Regions from separate parts of the Granulosicoccus sp. 3-233 genome, predicted to be linked through region 1. Evidence: predicted binding sites of a transcription regulator. Region 1 holds the regulator's gene; the other holds the start of a gene.
The links. Region 1 encodes FliA, which starts transcription of late flagellar genes. Its sites were predicted from a motif close to GCTAAAGTTNNNNNNNNNNCNGCCGATA; they were not measured.

Region 1 (4,215 bases):
CCTGGTTCTGTTACTGGGCAATCAGCCAGCTGACATTTCCCAGGAGGAGATCGACAGCAATTTCGTCGGTTGCCTGAAATCGGATATTCGTTACGGCACCTTGTCCGACATCCTGCATCGTTCCAAGGTGCGCGGATCTGCCAATACGGCGCCAGCCAAGGAAGGCACACAGAACCCGGAGCTGTTTCGGTCACTGGTCGGTAACAGCCGGTCCGTGCAGCGAGTGCGCAAGATGATCGATCAGGTTGCGCCCACCGAGGCAACCGTGCTGATTCTGGGTGAATCCGGAACCGGCAAGGAAGTGGTGGCTCGCAACATCCACTATTATTCCAATCGGCGTAACAAGCCCTTCGTCCCCATCAACTGTGGGGCAATTCCGGGTGAGTTGCTCGAAAGCGAATTGTTTGGCCACGAGAAGGGCTCGTTTACCGGGGCTGTGGGCTCCCGTCAGGGGCGCTTCGAGCTGGCAGAAGGTGGCACGATTTTCCTGGATGAAATCGGCGACATGCCATTGACCATGCAGGTGAAGCTGCTGCGCGTCATTCAGGAACGCTCGTTCGAGCGGGTCGGTAGCAACAAGAGTATCAAGAGCGATGTGCGTATTGTCGCCGCGACACACCGCGACCTGGAAACGCTGATCGAGGACGGTCGCTTCCGGGAAGATCTGTACTATCGCCTGAATGTCTTTCCCATAGAGATGCCACCACTGAGCAGCCGCGCGGAAGATCTGCCGTTGCTGGTCAATGAACTGATCACGCGGCTGGAGCACGAAAAGAAATCCTCGGTGCGCTTGACACCCGCTGCCATGATGGCCCTGTGCAATTACGACTGGCCAGGCAATGTCCGTGAGCTGGCGAACCTGATGGAGCGCATGACCATCCTGCATCCCTACGGTGTCGTGGATGCGGCCGACCTGCCGCCGAAGATGGCGCCGCATGGCCGTGCCCTGAGCGATAGTCGGGAAGAGTCGGAGCCGGCCTCCGGCAGTGGTGGCAATGGCTTGCCGATGGTCTCCGGCATGCCGGCCGTGCCGCTCAACAACAAGCCACGCCTGCCTCGGGAAGGGATCGATCTGAAACAGCACCTGACCGATATCGAGATCAGCCTGATCGAACAGGCTCTGGACGAGTGCTCCGGTGTGGTTGCGCATGCCGCCAATCGACTGAAGATCCGGCGAACCACGCTGGTCGAGAAAATGCGTAAATACAATATTCAGCGACCTGAAGAAGTGTCGTAAGCCTGACAGGGCACAGGACGTGACCCCGCGTGCTGTGCCCGAAGCTGCGTTACGGTGGTGCCGAATCCGGGCTGATTCGGGTTGGTTCACAGATAAATTGCGGGACGCTTCCCAAAACAGGCGTTTCAACCACCACAGATAGGCTCACTGGCGGCCAGCTGGCATCCGCTGGTTCGAGACTTGCTCCCTGACACCTCGAAACCGTTTCGATACATCCGCCTGTGAATGGGGGGATGTCGACACGGACAGTCGAGGAACTCAGCGTAGATGTCAGTCTTGTCCACCATACGGGTAATTGCCCGGTGAATTTTCCGGTCTCTCCAACACTGTCGTTGAACCGACGTCCGGTTCAGACGATTGCCGTTGCCGGTGGCAAGGGCGGAGTAGGCAAGTCGAACGTGGCTGTCAATCTGGCAGCTGCATTGGGAGCAAGTGAGCACGAAGTCCTGCTGGTTGACGGCGACTTCGAACTGGGCAATATCGATCGTTTACTGAATCTGCGTCCAGCGTACACACTCAGTGATGTCTTTGCGGGCAGCTGTCGCCTGGACGACATCGTGCTGCAGGGGCCACGGGGTGTTTCGGTCATCCCCAGCGCAAGTGGTGCCATGGAGATGGCGCACCTGACCCACGTCGAACACGCCGGTCTGATCGGCCTGTTCAGCGAGCTGCCGACCAGCGCCGATACGCTGATCATCGACATTGCCACAGGCCTGTCGGAGAGCGTGATGAGCTTCTGTCGAGCGGTGCGTGAAGTCATCGTGGTGGTCGTCGACGAACCGACTGCCTTGCAGGATGCCTTTTCCACGGTTCGGGTCCTGAACGAATGCTGCCATGTGCGCCGTTTTCGGGTCGTGGCCAACAAGACAGAGAGTTCGCAACATGGTCTGGATCTGTATGCCGCGCTGAGCGACATGACAGACCGCTGTCTGGATGTGTTACTCGACTATTGCGGGTCGATTCCGCTGGACGCTCAGCTGAAGCAGGCCGTCAGTCAGCAGAGTGCCGTGGTGGATGTGTTTCCACGGTCGGCCTCTGCACTGGCCTTCAGGAAGCTGGCGACCCGCGTTGCTCGCTGGCCGCAACCACAGACGCCCTGCGGGCATATCGAATTTTTTGTAGAGCGACTGATAGAAGTCGCCGACAGTACACGGTGAGAAAAGAGTCCGTATGAATGCACACGCGATGTACAACGAAGTCACCACAGTCGATCCGGATGGCCTGGTTGCAGCCAATGCCAATCTGGTGAAGCGAATAGCGTTCCATCTGATGAATCGTCTGCCACCCAGTGTTCAGGCGGAGGATCTGATCCAGGCCGGCATGATCGGTCTGCTTGAAGCTGCCAGGCATTACGACCCCTCACAGGGTGCCAGCTTCGAGACGTATGCCGGGATCCGGGTTCGCGGGGCGATGCTCGATGAGATTCGTCGCTCGGACTGGACCCCGCGCTCGGTTCATCGAAAGTCGCGCGAAGCAGCCGAGGTACTGAGAAATGTGGAACAGACCAGCGGTAGAGAAGCCAAGGCTGCCATCGTGGCCGAGAAGCTCGGCATCGAGCTGTCCGCCTATCACCTGATACTGACCGAAAGCTCCGCCGCCCATATCTTCAGTTTTGATCAGCCCGACGAGCATACGGGTGAAACCATTGCCCTGCCGCAGAGTGCCGAGGCCAGTCCGGGCGATCAGGTCGAGTATCAGTCCTTCCGTGAAGCGCTGGCTGTATCGATCAAGAACTTACCTGAACGTGAAGCACTCGTCATGTCGCTGTACTACGATGATGATCTGAATCTTCGTGAAATAGGCGACATTCTGGGAGTCAGTGAATCCCGAGTCTGTCAGATCCATGGTCAGGCTCTGGTTCGCTTGAAGGCACGCATGACTGAATGGACAATGAAGTAGGTGAGTCGAAATGGTCGCTGATGAATCCCAATGGTATGTACAGAAAGGCTCGCGCGTGCAGGGGCCCTTTTCCACCAATGAAGTCGGACGCTTCCTGCTGTTGGGGCGGGTTCGCAACACTGACAGAGTCAGTCGGGACGGGGAGTTGTGGGAGCCGGTGACCCAGGTGCCGGAACTGATTCCCGAAGAGCTGCTGAATCTGCAGTCCGACGATGGCTGGAACCGATTTCTGAAGGTCAGGGACGGGCAGGATGAACGCCGCAGCGACAAGGATGTGGCGCTTGAGCGTCGCAGGATTCCCGATACCGTGCCACAGCAACTGCGTGACGAGTGGCAGGGCAACGCCACACCGGTATCCCAGAGTGTGCTGCCCTGGTCATTGCTGGGAATAACCCTGGCCGCTTTGTGTGTCGTGTTGTACTTGAACGCCAGCACCGGCATTGCAGGGTAGATTGTCCCTGCGGTTTGGTCCGCTGTTTGCAAGATTCTGATTCCCTGGAATCGTGAAGCGCTTGTCATGGTCGCTGTCAGTGCCAAACACTCGGCATTAACCTCATCCGATACGTTGCGCCAGCAACGCCTTGACGTGCAGCTGAGGCAGCTTGAATTCAATGCTCTGCTGCATCGCAAACTCGACCTCGAGCGCCTGTTCGAGTGTCTGTTGACCGAAGGTCAGAGTTTCGTGAAATTCGACGGCTTGCAGTATGTCGCTGCAGACCGTGGTGCCGACATCATGCTGGGGTTCACGCGTCAGTACCGGCAGCGTTTCGAACTGAAGCTCGGTGATCGCTCGCTGGGTGAAATCCTCCTGATGCGCAGCCGGGCATTCACCCCACGTGACGAGCGCGATGCCGAACGCCTGGTCGAGAGCCTGATCTATCCGCTGGAAAATGCGCTGGAGCATTTTGAAGTGCTGATGAAGGCAATGACCGACAGCACCACCGGTCTGCGTAACCAACGAGCACTGGATGAGCTGCTGCCGCGCGAGATCCGGCTGGTGCGGCGAGTGGAACAACCACTGTCCATCATGCTGCTGAGCGTCGACCATCTGGATTCGATCAGCGAAGACCATGGGGCCA
Region 2 (4,215 bases), on a different contig from region 1:
CGCTCTGTATCGCCGTGACCTTGGAGGCGATTTCCTCGGTCGCCTTGGCAGTCTCTTTCGCCAGTTCCTTGACTTCATTGGCGACGACCGCAAAGCCCTTGCCCGATTCTCCCGCACGAGCCGCTTCGATGGTGGCATTCAACGCCAGCAGATTGGTCTGCTCGGCAATCGAGGTAATGACCTTGATGACGTTGCCGATATCGCCACTGGATACCGTCAGATTACGGACCTGGGCATCAGTACTGTGAGCGAGCTTGACGGCCTCGCGGGCCACATTGCCAGCCTCCGAGACGTTCTTGAAGATCTCCTGAACAGAACCGTTCAGCTCACTGGTAGCGCCCACTACATTGTCCACATTGTGCATGACCCGCCGGGCGGCATCGGTGGCCACACTGGCGTGATCTGCCGCCTCCTCGGCAGTCCTGCTGAGCTCATCATTGGTACGCTTGAGATGACCGGATGATTCCGACAGTACGGCAGCTCCACGCTTGGTCTTGCTGATGATATCGGTCAGCTGTGCCACGGTCTTGTTGGCATCCTGCTTCAGACGATCATAGACACCCTTGTATTCCGTACTGACCGTTTCGGTCAGATCTCCCGCGGCCAGCGCGCCGAAGACACGCTGCATGTCGCTGATCACCTGCTCATTGGTCTGCATCAACTGATTCATGCCGGCCACCAGCCTACCGAAGCTGCCACCCATCTCCCGGTCGTCGATACGTCGGCTCAGATCCCCCTGCACAGCCGCCTCCACCAGTTCCTGCACCTTTTCCTCATTGTTCAATTCTTCGGTCCGGTCGAACCATTCGGTGATGGTACCCAGGCGTTTCCCCTGCTCATCAAACACCGGGTTGACAACCAGTCTGATGGTCATCTTGCCAAAGCTGGTATTGACCACATGCTTTTCACGCAGCGAGTCGATGATTTCCCGACTCTTGACCGGATCGGCATGGAACAGATCCACGCTGCGTCCGATGATACCGTCGGCACGAAAATCGGGGTATTTTCGACGCACCTCCGATTCGGACTCGGCAAACAGTGTCTCGGCAGCCTTGTTCATGTAGATGATGTCACTGTTCTCGTCAGCAACCATCACCGAGGCAGACGCATTGTCCAGAGCCAGTTTCAGACGCAGTGTCCTGGCTGCAGTCTCCGCCCGATCGATACTCAATTCCCGCAATTTCAACTGCATCTGATGAACGGCGTTGTAGATCCCGGTATCGGCTCCAGCCTCGGGCAACATCTCGGACAGATCACCTTCGGCGATACGGTTCACGATGGTCAGAATGCGATCCGGTTCTCCACCCACCTTGCGTCTGACACTGCCAAATGTGGCCATCAATCCCAGTGCCAGGAGCGACAGCATCACCAGCATGACAATCGAGAATATCCAGGTAATGCGGTTGATCGCAACCAGGTGATCTTCGAGTTCGGTCTCTGTAGTTGCCAACTCCTCGGACATCCTTGCCTTCAGGACATCCAGCGCTCGAGCCGCAGCGGCATCACTTATTTCTGCTGCCTCTTCCTGGCCATGCAACCGGGAGTCTGTCTGAGCATGCGACTCGAACGATGCCACGGCCGTACTGAATTGTTCGAGAACCGACTCGATATCGTCCAGAGCTGCCGACTCGACCGGATCCATGGGCATGTCAGCATATTCAGACAGAGCGACTCGCGCAGCCACAATACTCCTTTCAATGTGATGCAGATGCTCGTCATCGTCGTGCTGCTGGAATTCCTCGAAAGCATGTGACAGGGATTCATCTCCCAGATAAAGCTGCAGGGTACCTATCAATTCGCCCTTGCGCTTGGGTCCGAACTTGTAATCTTCCCAGGATTGCAGTGACTCGGTCGCCTGCGCGTGGATATGGAAATTGGACGATACAATCCCGACACCGATAATCACCAGACCGGCGCATAGCAGCAGTCCGATGGATTTGAATGACAATGTTGTTGAACTCATCATGATGCTGCCAATTGAATCCGCACTGGAGTGAATCCGTCACCGTCCGGGCAAGGTTCTCGCCGAGTACAGCAGGAATCGGCATGGCACCATACGGCTTTAGGACTTACCTGTTTCAGATGCTGGCCTCCGATTCGGCATTCCTGTCATCTCCTGCGATACCTGCTGAACACCACTACTCGACACTCCGCACCAGGCAATCCAGATTGCCGGCCTTGACCTGCTCACAAAGATCGTTGGCAGCGCCACGGCTTCGACCAGGACCAACAAGCAGGCGCGTCATGCTCCGATAGTCCTCAAACCGGGGAGTCTTTCCGTCGAATGCCTGCAGGCTGCCATTGACCCGGTCCCAGAACGCCTGCGCTAGTTCACGTGAGCCATAGGCTCCCAGTTGTACGAACCATTTGCCCTCCTCCGGCTCCGACTTCGTGTCATTGCCGACCTCAGGCAGAGCACCGGCAATCAGCGGTGGTGCCGATACTGCAAGCGTTGGCTGTGGCGCGCCCTCCTGTTGCGCCAGTCTGTTCAATGTCAGAGGTTTTTCCTGAACCTCTCGCATGGCGAAATCCAGTCCTCGGATGACATCATTGTTTCCCAGTACCGACACGCTCCCCGGTTGCTTGAGCAAGCGTCTGCCCAGAGGATCTTCGAGGCTTATCCGATAGCCACCGGGTTCTATGCCGTCAAACAGATAGAAACCATCAAACGCGGTACGCCGCTGAGCGACAAGCTCACCATCAGAGGTCTTCAGCGATACCAGCACGCGACTGACCGGCTTTTCCTGATCGCCCTCGATCATCAGTACATGACCTTCGAGTTCGGCAGTACGAATCACCGGAAATTCGACGACGGCGAAACTCCCCGGTCGAGGTATGACCGACACGCCCGGATTTCGCGATCGCAGTTCACCGTCGACAAGCGTGGACTCATCCAACTCGATGTCCACCTGGAGATAAGCCGGCATGCGGGACAGATAGGCAGAACCGTTGTCGTCCGTGGTCGCGTGTCGCCAGGCTTGCACCCCCTTGACCCCCACCCCGGCGATGGGTCTGTCTTCCAGTCCGCTGGCTCTCTCGAATACCCGGACATCGACGCTGCCGGCACTCACCGAAGCACGACTATCCAGTATCGGCCGCAAGGTGCCGGGTTGATGCACCAGACCGGTCGACAGGGTGATCAAGCCACCCCAGCGCTCATCACTGTCATAACTGACGCTGGCATTGATCGCCACCTGATCAAGCAACCAATTGATACCACCTCGGTAATAGGTCGTATCCGTCAGGGCGTTCTGGCTGATACTCAGATCCAGACTCATGTTTCTTTCTATCCGCAGATTACTGTCGGCACTGAGTTCCAGCAGTTCGGTTTCAGGCGCCAGACCATAACTGGCCGCCAGACGGAAACTCCATGGTCTGATGGTGGTGTGGAAGCTCGACAAACCACCTGTCTGGGACGTTCTGGTGTCAATGCCATCCAATTGTTCTTCAACGGAGGTGTACCAGAGCGAGGATGAGAACCTTCCCGAACCGGCCAGAGGTGTCGTTGCTCCGATAACGGCATCGTAGGCAGAGCTGGTTTCCTGCTCCTGCGCGTTGACCTCGACCTTGAACGGAACCCCTCTGACAGACGATGTGATATTCACGTTGCTGCTCCACTTCTGTGGAGAGGCAGGCAGCTCGGTTTCCTCGAGAAAACGGGTAAACCCCAGGCCGAGACTGGTGTCCCCCAGTTGGGTACGCAGTGACGTCCCAATCGAATTCTGTGAATTGGCAGCATCGACATACCTGACGTTTCCGTAGAGTCGCGATGTACTCAGACCGATGCTGAGATTGCGGGATTCATTCCGTTCGCCATCCTGCTCCACACTCCTGATACCTGCCCCCAGAGTCATGTTGCGTGACAGACCAAAGTTCAGTTCGCCCGTGTAGAGCCCGCTATCCCGATCTCCCTCACCATTCGAATCGTTCACTCCCAACACGGTACGTCCGCTCTGCACCGCTGACAACTCATAGCTGACACGCCCGGGCTCCAGCATGCCGACTCCCAGGTAGTGGTACTCTTCGCGCGATTCCATTTCTCCATTCGGCCCGAAGAACTTGAGTTCGAAACGGTTCTGACCGAACTGCAGCGGTACGTCCTCGAACAGATAACGTCCTTCCGGTCCGGTCGTCTGTATCATGAGCAGTTGGTCGTTCTGATAGAGTTCCACATCCCAATCAGGCAGCTGGCTGCCCTCGAGGCTGACCGATTCT

Region 2: ACUNV4_RS20015 (methyl-accepting chemotaxis protein) is a predicted target of FliA. The motif match lies at 2,040-2,067, and genes of this name have one in related genera.

Annotation. Positions count from the first base shown of each region.
Region 1 is NZ_JBQYLE010000001.1:350,682-354,896, forward strand. It holds gene ACUNV4_RS01600 (sigma-54 dependent transcriptional regulator) at 1-1,237, shown strand, start outside; gene ACUNV4_RS01605 (MinD/ParA family ATP-binding protein) at 1,471-2,394, shown strand; gene ACUNV4_RS01610 (RNA polymerase sigma factor FliA) at 2,408-3,136, shown strand; gene ACUNV4_RS01615 (DUF4339 domain-containing protein) at 3,147-3,587, shown strand; gene ACUNV4_RS01620 (GGDEF domain-containing protein) at 3,723-4,215, shown strand, end outside.
Region 2 is NZ_JBQYLE010000008.1:81,892-86,106, reverse strand. It holds gene ACUNV4_RS20015 (methyl-accepting chemotaxis protein) at 1-1,966, opposite strand, end outside; gene ACUNV4_RS20010 (SPOR domain-containing protein) at 2,139-4,215, opposite strand, start outside.